DNA from 2 places in the Saccharobesus litoralis genome. Region 2 is predicted to be linked to the other one. Evidence: predicted binding sites of a transcription regulator. Region 2 holds the regulator's gene; the other holds the start of a gene.

Region 1 (3,425 bases), 2.3 Mb from region 2:
ACTGAGTGCATACCCGCAATATTGTGCCAATAACCATTGGTTTGTTGTTTACTTAATGGCTGCTTAACCGGCGAGGCTTCTTGTGCGATAAAGTTTTGCAGAATATCGAACGTGTTTTCCGCTTGCGGGCTGATGCGAATAATATCGATTAAATCATCAACATCTACCAAATCATTAATTAAGTTGCTGCATTTTCCGGCTTGAGTTTGAATACCGTTAAGTACAAACAATTGCTGGCCATCTTGGCTATAAGTCGGTCGCCCTTGCGGATAGTTAATACAGCACAATTCACAATCATCTTTGGCGCGGTTTTCTGATCTGGCGGTGAAACAGCGGGCTGAGAATGCTAATGGCAAATGACCATAGGCAAACAATTCCACTTCAAAATCTTGATTATGATAAAGCTCGGCATACTCATTTAGCAAAGTGGTGATCCAGTCGCGACTCAGCTCAGCAGGGATCACCCAACGCATCATGCCTGAACTACGCAGCTGTTTGAGGCTACGCGCATTATAAATATTAATCGGCTGACCACAGACAAAAGGCACACCGTTTTCACTCAACAGTTGCACAGCACTAATATCATTGGCTTCAACTAAAAACTCACCATTATCGCAATAACGTTTTAATACATTAACTTCAGACGGCGCTTCTAATAATGTCATGGTGGATAGCACTACTTGTTTACCTACCGCCGCTAGCTGTTGGGCGACATCAAGCCAATCTTTGTATTTAAGTTCACGACGTTTGCTACAAACACTTTCGCCTAAATAAATAATGTCAGCCGGGCTTTGCGCGGCTTGTTGATAAAAGTCTTCGATTGTTGTTTTTGGCCAATAATATTGAATGGCGCCAAGGGAATATTGCATAGGTTTTTCTCCATCTAATTATTGCCAATTTCTGTGATAAGCGCCCAGCGTGGTTTGGCTGCCTTCCGATAACTGGGCTAACTTGGTATTCCAGCTTTGCTCGACTTCAAAATCACTCGGGTTTTGCAAACAGGCGTCTATCGCTTGGCGCCATACTTGGGTGACTTGGGCAACATAAGCTGGGCTGCGTTGTCGCCCTTCGATTTTGACTGCGCTAATGCCGGTGTTAATTAGCTCCGGCAATAATTGCAAGGTGTTAAGACTGGTTGGTTCTTCAAGCGCATGGTAGGTATGGCTGCCAACATCGAACCTGCCTTTGCATAGGGTGGGGTAGCCAGCGTTTTCATCCGGCGCATAACGGTCGATCATCACGTCGTTAAGAAGAGATTCTAAATATCGCCCGTCTTCTTGCCATCTTACATATTTGGCGGGGGAACATGCACCAGCTGTATTGGGGCTTTCGCCAGTCATATAGCTAGATAAATAACAGCGTCCTTCTGCCATAATACACAAGCTGCCATAAGCAAAGACTTCAAGCTCCACCTTGGTTGTGCGCGCCAGCTGTTTTACTTGATGTATCGACAATACGCGCGGCAATACCGCGCGCTTAATACCAAAGTTATTTTGATAAAACTGAATACCTTGTGCTGTGGTTGCCGACGCTTGCACCGATAAGTGCAACTCGATATCAGGATAGCGATTGGCTGCATAATCTAACACACCTATGTCAGCTAGTATCAGCACATTGGCGCCGATATCGACGGCATGATCAACCGCGTATTGCCAGCGCTTAAACTGGCCTGGGTGAGCAAAAGTGTTAATGGCAATATGTAACAGTTTATTTTGCTGTTGGATTAATTGGGCGGCTTGGCCGATGGTTTTATTGTCAAAATTTAAGCCGGAAAAATGTCTGGCGTTGGTGTCGTCTTTTAAGCCGATATAGATAGCATCAGCACCCTGCTTTAAGGCTGATTTTACCGCTGGCAGGCTACCAGCGGGGCTCAATAATTGCATAATTGATCCACATCATGATGAAGGAATGAATCGCAGTATAAAAGCCTAGAAGCAGGGTTTCGTTGATTTAGATTAAAGGTGCGGGCTATTAGCTTCTTATACTGATTTACAAATTTTTAACCCATAAGACTCACATGACCCAATTATTTTCTCAGTTAAACCGTCTAGCACCCGCTAATGTTGTAGTACCTAAACTCCTCGCTTTTAGTCAGCAAATATTGCCACAACGTTTAATGGATAGCGTGTTGGCTGAGATGTTTAACCAAGTCTTTGCTGAACCATTAAACAATGGAGAGTTAAATTTTTTGCAAGGCAAATGGCTAGGCTTAAAAATGCTCGATATTCCATTGCATGTGCAGATCTCTGTTACACCATCAGCCAATAAGCGAAAAGATCAGAAAGCCAAGATCACCTGTCGGCGACCAGGTACGGCTAATGCTAGAGACAGTAAAGAGGCTGACGTCACCATTAGTGGTCAACATAAAGCCTTTGTCTTAATGGCAGCGCAACAGTGTGATCCCGATACCTTATTTTTTCGACGCCAATTGCAGATCACGGGTGATACAGATTTTGGCTTGGCTTTGAAAAACTTCTTAGATGCGTTTGATCGCGATGTGTTAGCCAAACCATTAAATCAATTTATCGACTTTTATGCTGAGCTGCATGTGTCGCAAGGGGTAAGTCATGTTTAATTACTTAACACCACAAGTGGTATTGCAAGAAGTGCCAGGTGAAGTGTCGTTATTGTTCACTATCACCGGCTGCGCACTAAAGTGCGAAGGTTGCCATAGCCCAGAGATCCACGACCCCAATTATGGTCAACCATTAACAGAAGCAGATTACATTAAATGGTTAGATAAGTACCAAGCCTTGATCAGTTGTGTGGTGTTTTTTGGCGGTGAGTGGCAAAGTGATCAACTCATTATTTGCTTGAGTATTGCTAAAAAGCGTGGGCTTAAGACGTGTTTGTATACAGGTAAAGATAAGTTGAGCAAACCTATATTGGCTCAATTAGATTATGTTAAATATGGACGGTGGCAGCCCAAATTGGGAGGCCTAGACAAAGCCACCACTAACCAAAGGTTTGTTAACGTACACACGGGAGAGCTGCTCAATGCCAAGTTTCAAACACACTAGGCAGTAAACACAATTTCTTTGATTTAAACCAACAAAAATAGGCTTGTAAAGTATTTATAAAAACGGCTTGATTTGCGTCAATTGAGATCTCTTCTCAACTGGAATTAATACTATATGTGGTGCTTAATACTGCTCCAAGACACAAGATATAGTGTCACCGGTTGCTCGACGAATTACTTAATTGCAGATAGGAACAAGAATAAAATGCAGCACTTATCCGATAGCCTAGTTCAACATAAAGTCCAATTTATAGATAACTATATTCATGCCAGTAACGCCGCCGATGGCTCGAAATATGATGCCAATGCCAACGTCAGTTGTAAGAACTTAGCGACGTTAGAAAATGAGTTAAACAAGGACATTAATATAGCGGTTAATCGCCAGTTATTAACCGCAAAAATTCGC
Region 2 (3,425 bases):
CTTCTTCAGCTAATCCTTCTTCTACTACACAATGCTCTGGTTTAACTTGATATTGGTCAGCGTAGGTTTGCATAGCATCAAGATGGTGTTGTCGTATCGATTCGATATAACTCGATGGATCAAACTCAGGGATTTCAACCGCTAAGCTGACAGGCGTACCAGGGTAGCAATTGACGAGTATGGCATCTGAATGCAAAACGCGAGCGGCCGATTTGGCTTGTTCTATAATTTTTTTATTGAGTGACCTGTGTTCAGCTTCATCGCTACTAACATTGACCGCCGCTATTATTTTACTGTTTTCAGGCCAAGCATGTTCTTTAACTAACAACAGTGGGACTGGACATTTACGTAACAAGTGCCAGTCAGTAGGAGTGAAAATGACTGATTTTAGTACATCATGTTCGTGAGTCGCTTTAATAACCAGATCATAATTATCTTTTAAAACCGTCTCTAATATGGCTTGATAAGGTCGGTTATGCCACAACACTCTTGCATGTAGTTGGCTTGCTTGATCCGCTTTTTTATCTAAAATACCTTCTAGCCAATTACTGCGGTCATCGATAACAGCGCTTTGCATTAATTGGCGCTCTTCGCTAGACAACATAGTCGTCATTTCATATGAAAAGTCGAATATGGTCATTATGGCCGTGACACTTGCCCCTGTTTTGGAGGCCAACTCTATCGCTCGATTTAATGCTTTCTGTTCTGTTTGAGTTGGGTCAATGACGGCTAAAATTCGATTAAATTTTTCCATGGTAGGGATCCCGCTTTGTGAGTGCTTAACAATAATTTTAGTTCAATATTGGCAAAACAGCGGGAATTTAGTTGATACAGAGCAAACAGGCGTTTTGGTTAATCAACGTTAAGATATTGGTGGTCAGCGAAGGCTAAAAACAAAAAGCCAGGTCAAACCTGGCTTTTTATCAATTCAATTTGTTTTGCAAAATTAGCAGAGTATGTTGTTACGGCTGCCTGATAATTCATCTAAGCCTTTATGGTCGACAATACTGATAAATTTTCCGTTAACGCTAATTAAATTTTCTTTTTGATAGCGGCTGAGTAAGCGGCTGATAGTTTCGACAGTTAAACCTAAGAAGTTACCAATATCAGCGCGGGTCATGGTTAACCGGAATTCGTTTGGTGAAAATCCGCGTTGCTCAAATCGATAGGATAAGCTACTGATAAACGCTGCCAATTTTTGCTCGGCGGTTTTGCGGTTTAATAATAACACCAGCTCTTGATCTGAGGTGATTTCATTACTCATTAATTTCATCACTTGCTGGCGCAGTTGCGGCATATTAGCTGATAAGTTATCAAGTGTGTCAAACGGGATCTCACACACTAATGAGGTTTCTAATGAGACAGCAAAACTAGGGTGAATTTTATTATGGATGGCATCAAAGCCAATAATATCACCGGGTAAATGAAAGGCGGTTATTTGTTCATCACCTTGGCTCGAAATAGTATAAGATTTAAACGAGCCAGAACGCACGGCATACAAAGATTTGAATGGTTTACCGGCTTCAAATAGTTTTTCCGCTTTTTGGAATGGGCGCTTGCGATGAATGATTTCATCAAGCTTATCCATATCTGTTTTATTTAAAGACACGGGTAAACAAAGAGAGCTGATACTGCAGTTATTACAACTAACTGCACATGAAAATCCTGAATTTTCCATTGAGATAACCTTAGCGACCTTATTAATCGTACAGTCTACGACAATATCCTAAAGTTGCAATACCCCTACGAATATTGTGTATATTCCATAAGCGCATAAAGATAGTCCAGCCACTAACTTTACCTGATTATGTTTTAATAATTGCACAACCTGCTGAGACATAAAGGAGGTTGTTAGCATTGAAGGTAATGTACCAATTCCAAAGCAAAGCATGATTAATGCGCCTTGGTAAAGGCTAGTGCTGCTCATGGCCCATGCGACAGTTGAGTAGACTAATCCACAAGGCAGCCAACCCCAAAGCGCACCGGCCACAAAGCGTTGGCTAATGGATTTTTGCTTTAAGGTTTTAGCTGCATGGGGTTGAATTAGTTGCCAAAGCGGCGTGAATAGTTTTTCAAAGTAGTTAATGAGTAAACTAAGGCGAGCAACGTATAAGCCCATTAATATAATTAAGCTACCTGCTAGCACTTTGACCACAATTAGAGCGGGCTTAATCTCACTTAGCAAGGTTTGGCTAGCCAAACCTACCAATGCGCCAATTAACGTATAGGTGGTTATTCTGCCTAAATGATAAGCGGCGATGGCAACACAATTTTTATCATGGCCAATAGCTGCGCTGATCCCGCCACACATGGCAAGGCAATGTGATGATGCCAAAAAACCAATGGTAAATGCGCTGATGAGTTCAGTTAGCATACTGCTTATGACAAATCACTTTCTTGCTTGGACGATTTTTGGTGATCCGTTGGTGTTTGTTCTTTAACCGAGCCATCGACTACATCATTGGCGGTTGCGGGCTTATTTGGCTTATTTTCATCATCAAAAAGAATGTTATAGGCTTGTCTGTCTAGGTCATCAAATTGTTCGGATTTAACCGCCCAAAAAAACACACCTATAGCAATTAATACAATAACAATAGCAAGGGGGATGAGTACGTAAACTACGTTCATAATTTTAAAAGCCGAGTCGAGTTGATAACAACCAGTAGTGAACTTAATGACATACCAAATACTGCAACGTAAGGTGATAGTATGTTCATACAAGCTAATGGCAATACTAGCGAATTATAGCCTAATGCCCAGCATAAGTTTTGCTTGATAATAGTGTTAAGCTTGTTTGATACCGTAAATATCCAGTTAATTTTGTTAAGCTGGTGACTCATTAAAATAATATCTGATTTTTGTTTACTTAGATCGGTGGCGTTGGCCACTGCAATGCTGATGTCGGCAGCAGATAGCACCAAAGCGTCATTTATACCGTCGCCAACCATACCCACTAATTTGTTTTGTTGCTGAATTTGATGTAATTGACTCACTTTGTCTATTGGTTTTAATTCAGCAAAATAGTCACATTGTAGGTGATTGGCCGCAGATGCCACTGACGTTTTTGTATCACCACTTAAAATTAACTTTTGGCAAGGTAGATCTTTGGCCATGGATAATGCGTCTTCTCGCAGTGGATCAGCCAAATAGATAGCCGCAATGAGTTGCTCGTTAACACTGACCAATAATCTTGCATCACACCAAGGGTGATTGTTATCGAGTGAGAAGTAATCTTTAGATCCCACTTTAATTAAGTTACCCGAAACAATACCTGATAAGCCAAGTCCATTGTCGACATTGATTTCGGTCGCAATCTGCTGAAATTCGATATGTTTAAATGCGCTAGCGATAGGGTGAGACGAATGGCTTTCAATTGCGGCTACCCATTGTAATATTTGTTGCTCACTAAATTGTTCAGCGAGTTG

Evidence for each region. Region 2 encodes FNR, which switches genes on or off when oxygen is low (the NO sensors DNR and NnrR bind a similar motif). Its sites were predicted from a motif close to TTGATCTAGATCAA; they were not measured.
Region 1: ubiU (ubiquinone anaerobic biosynthesis protein UbiU) is a predicted target of FNR. The motif match lies at 1,886-1,899, and genes of this name have one in related genera.

The regions. Positions count from the first base shown of each region.
Region 1 covers NZ_CP026604.1:1,339,666-1,343,090, reverse strand. Annotated here, with positions in the region: gene C2869_RS04695 (U32 family peptidase) at 1-869, opposite strand, end outside; gene ubiU (ubiquinone anaerobic biosynthesis protein UbiU) at 888-1,883, opposite strand; gene ubiT (ubiquinone anaerobic biosynthesis accessory factor UbiT) at 2,018-2,575, shown strand; gene nrdG (anaerobic ribonucleoside-triphosphate reductase activating protein) at 2,568-3,020, shown strand; gene nrdD (anaerobic ribonucleoside-triphosphate reductase) at 3,225-3,425, shown strand, end outside.
Region 2 covers NZ_CP026604.1:3,678,968-3,682,392, forward strand. Annotated here, with positions in the region: gene uspE (universal stress protein UspE) at 1-754, opposite strand, end outside; gene fnr (fumarate/nitrate reduction transcriptional regulator Fnr) at 947-1,678, opposite strand; gene C2869_RS13165 (sulfite exporter TauE/SafE family protein) at 1,727-2,374, opposite strand; gene ccoS (cbb3-type cytochrome oxidase assembly protein CcoS) at 2,380-2,628, opposite strand; gene C2869_RS13175 (heavy metal translocating P-type ATPase) at 2,625-3,425, opposite strand, start outside.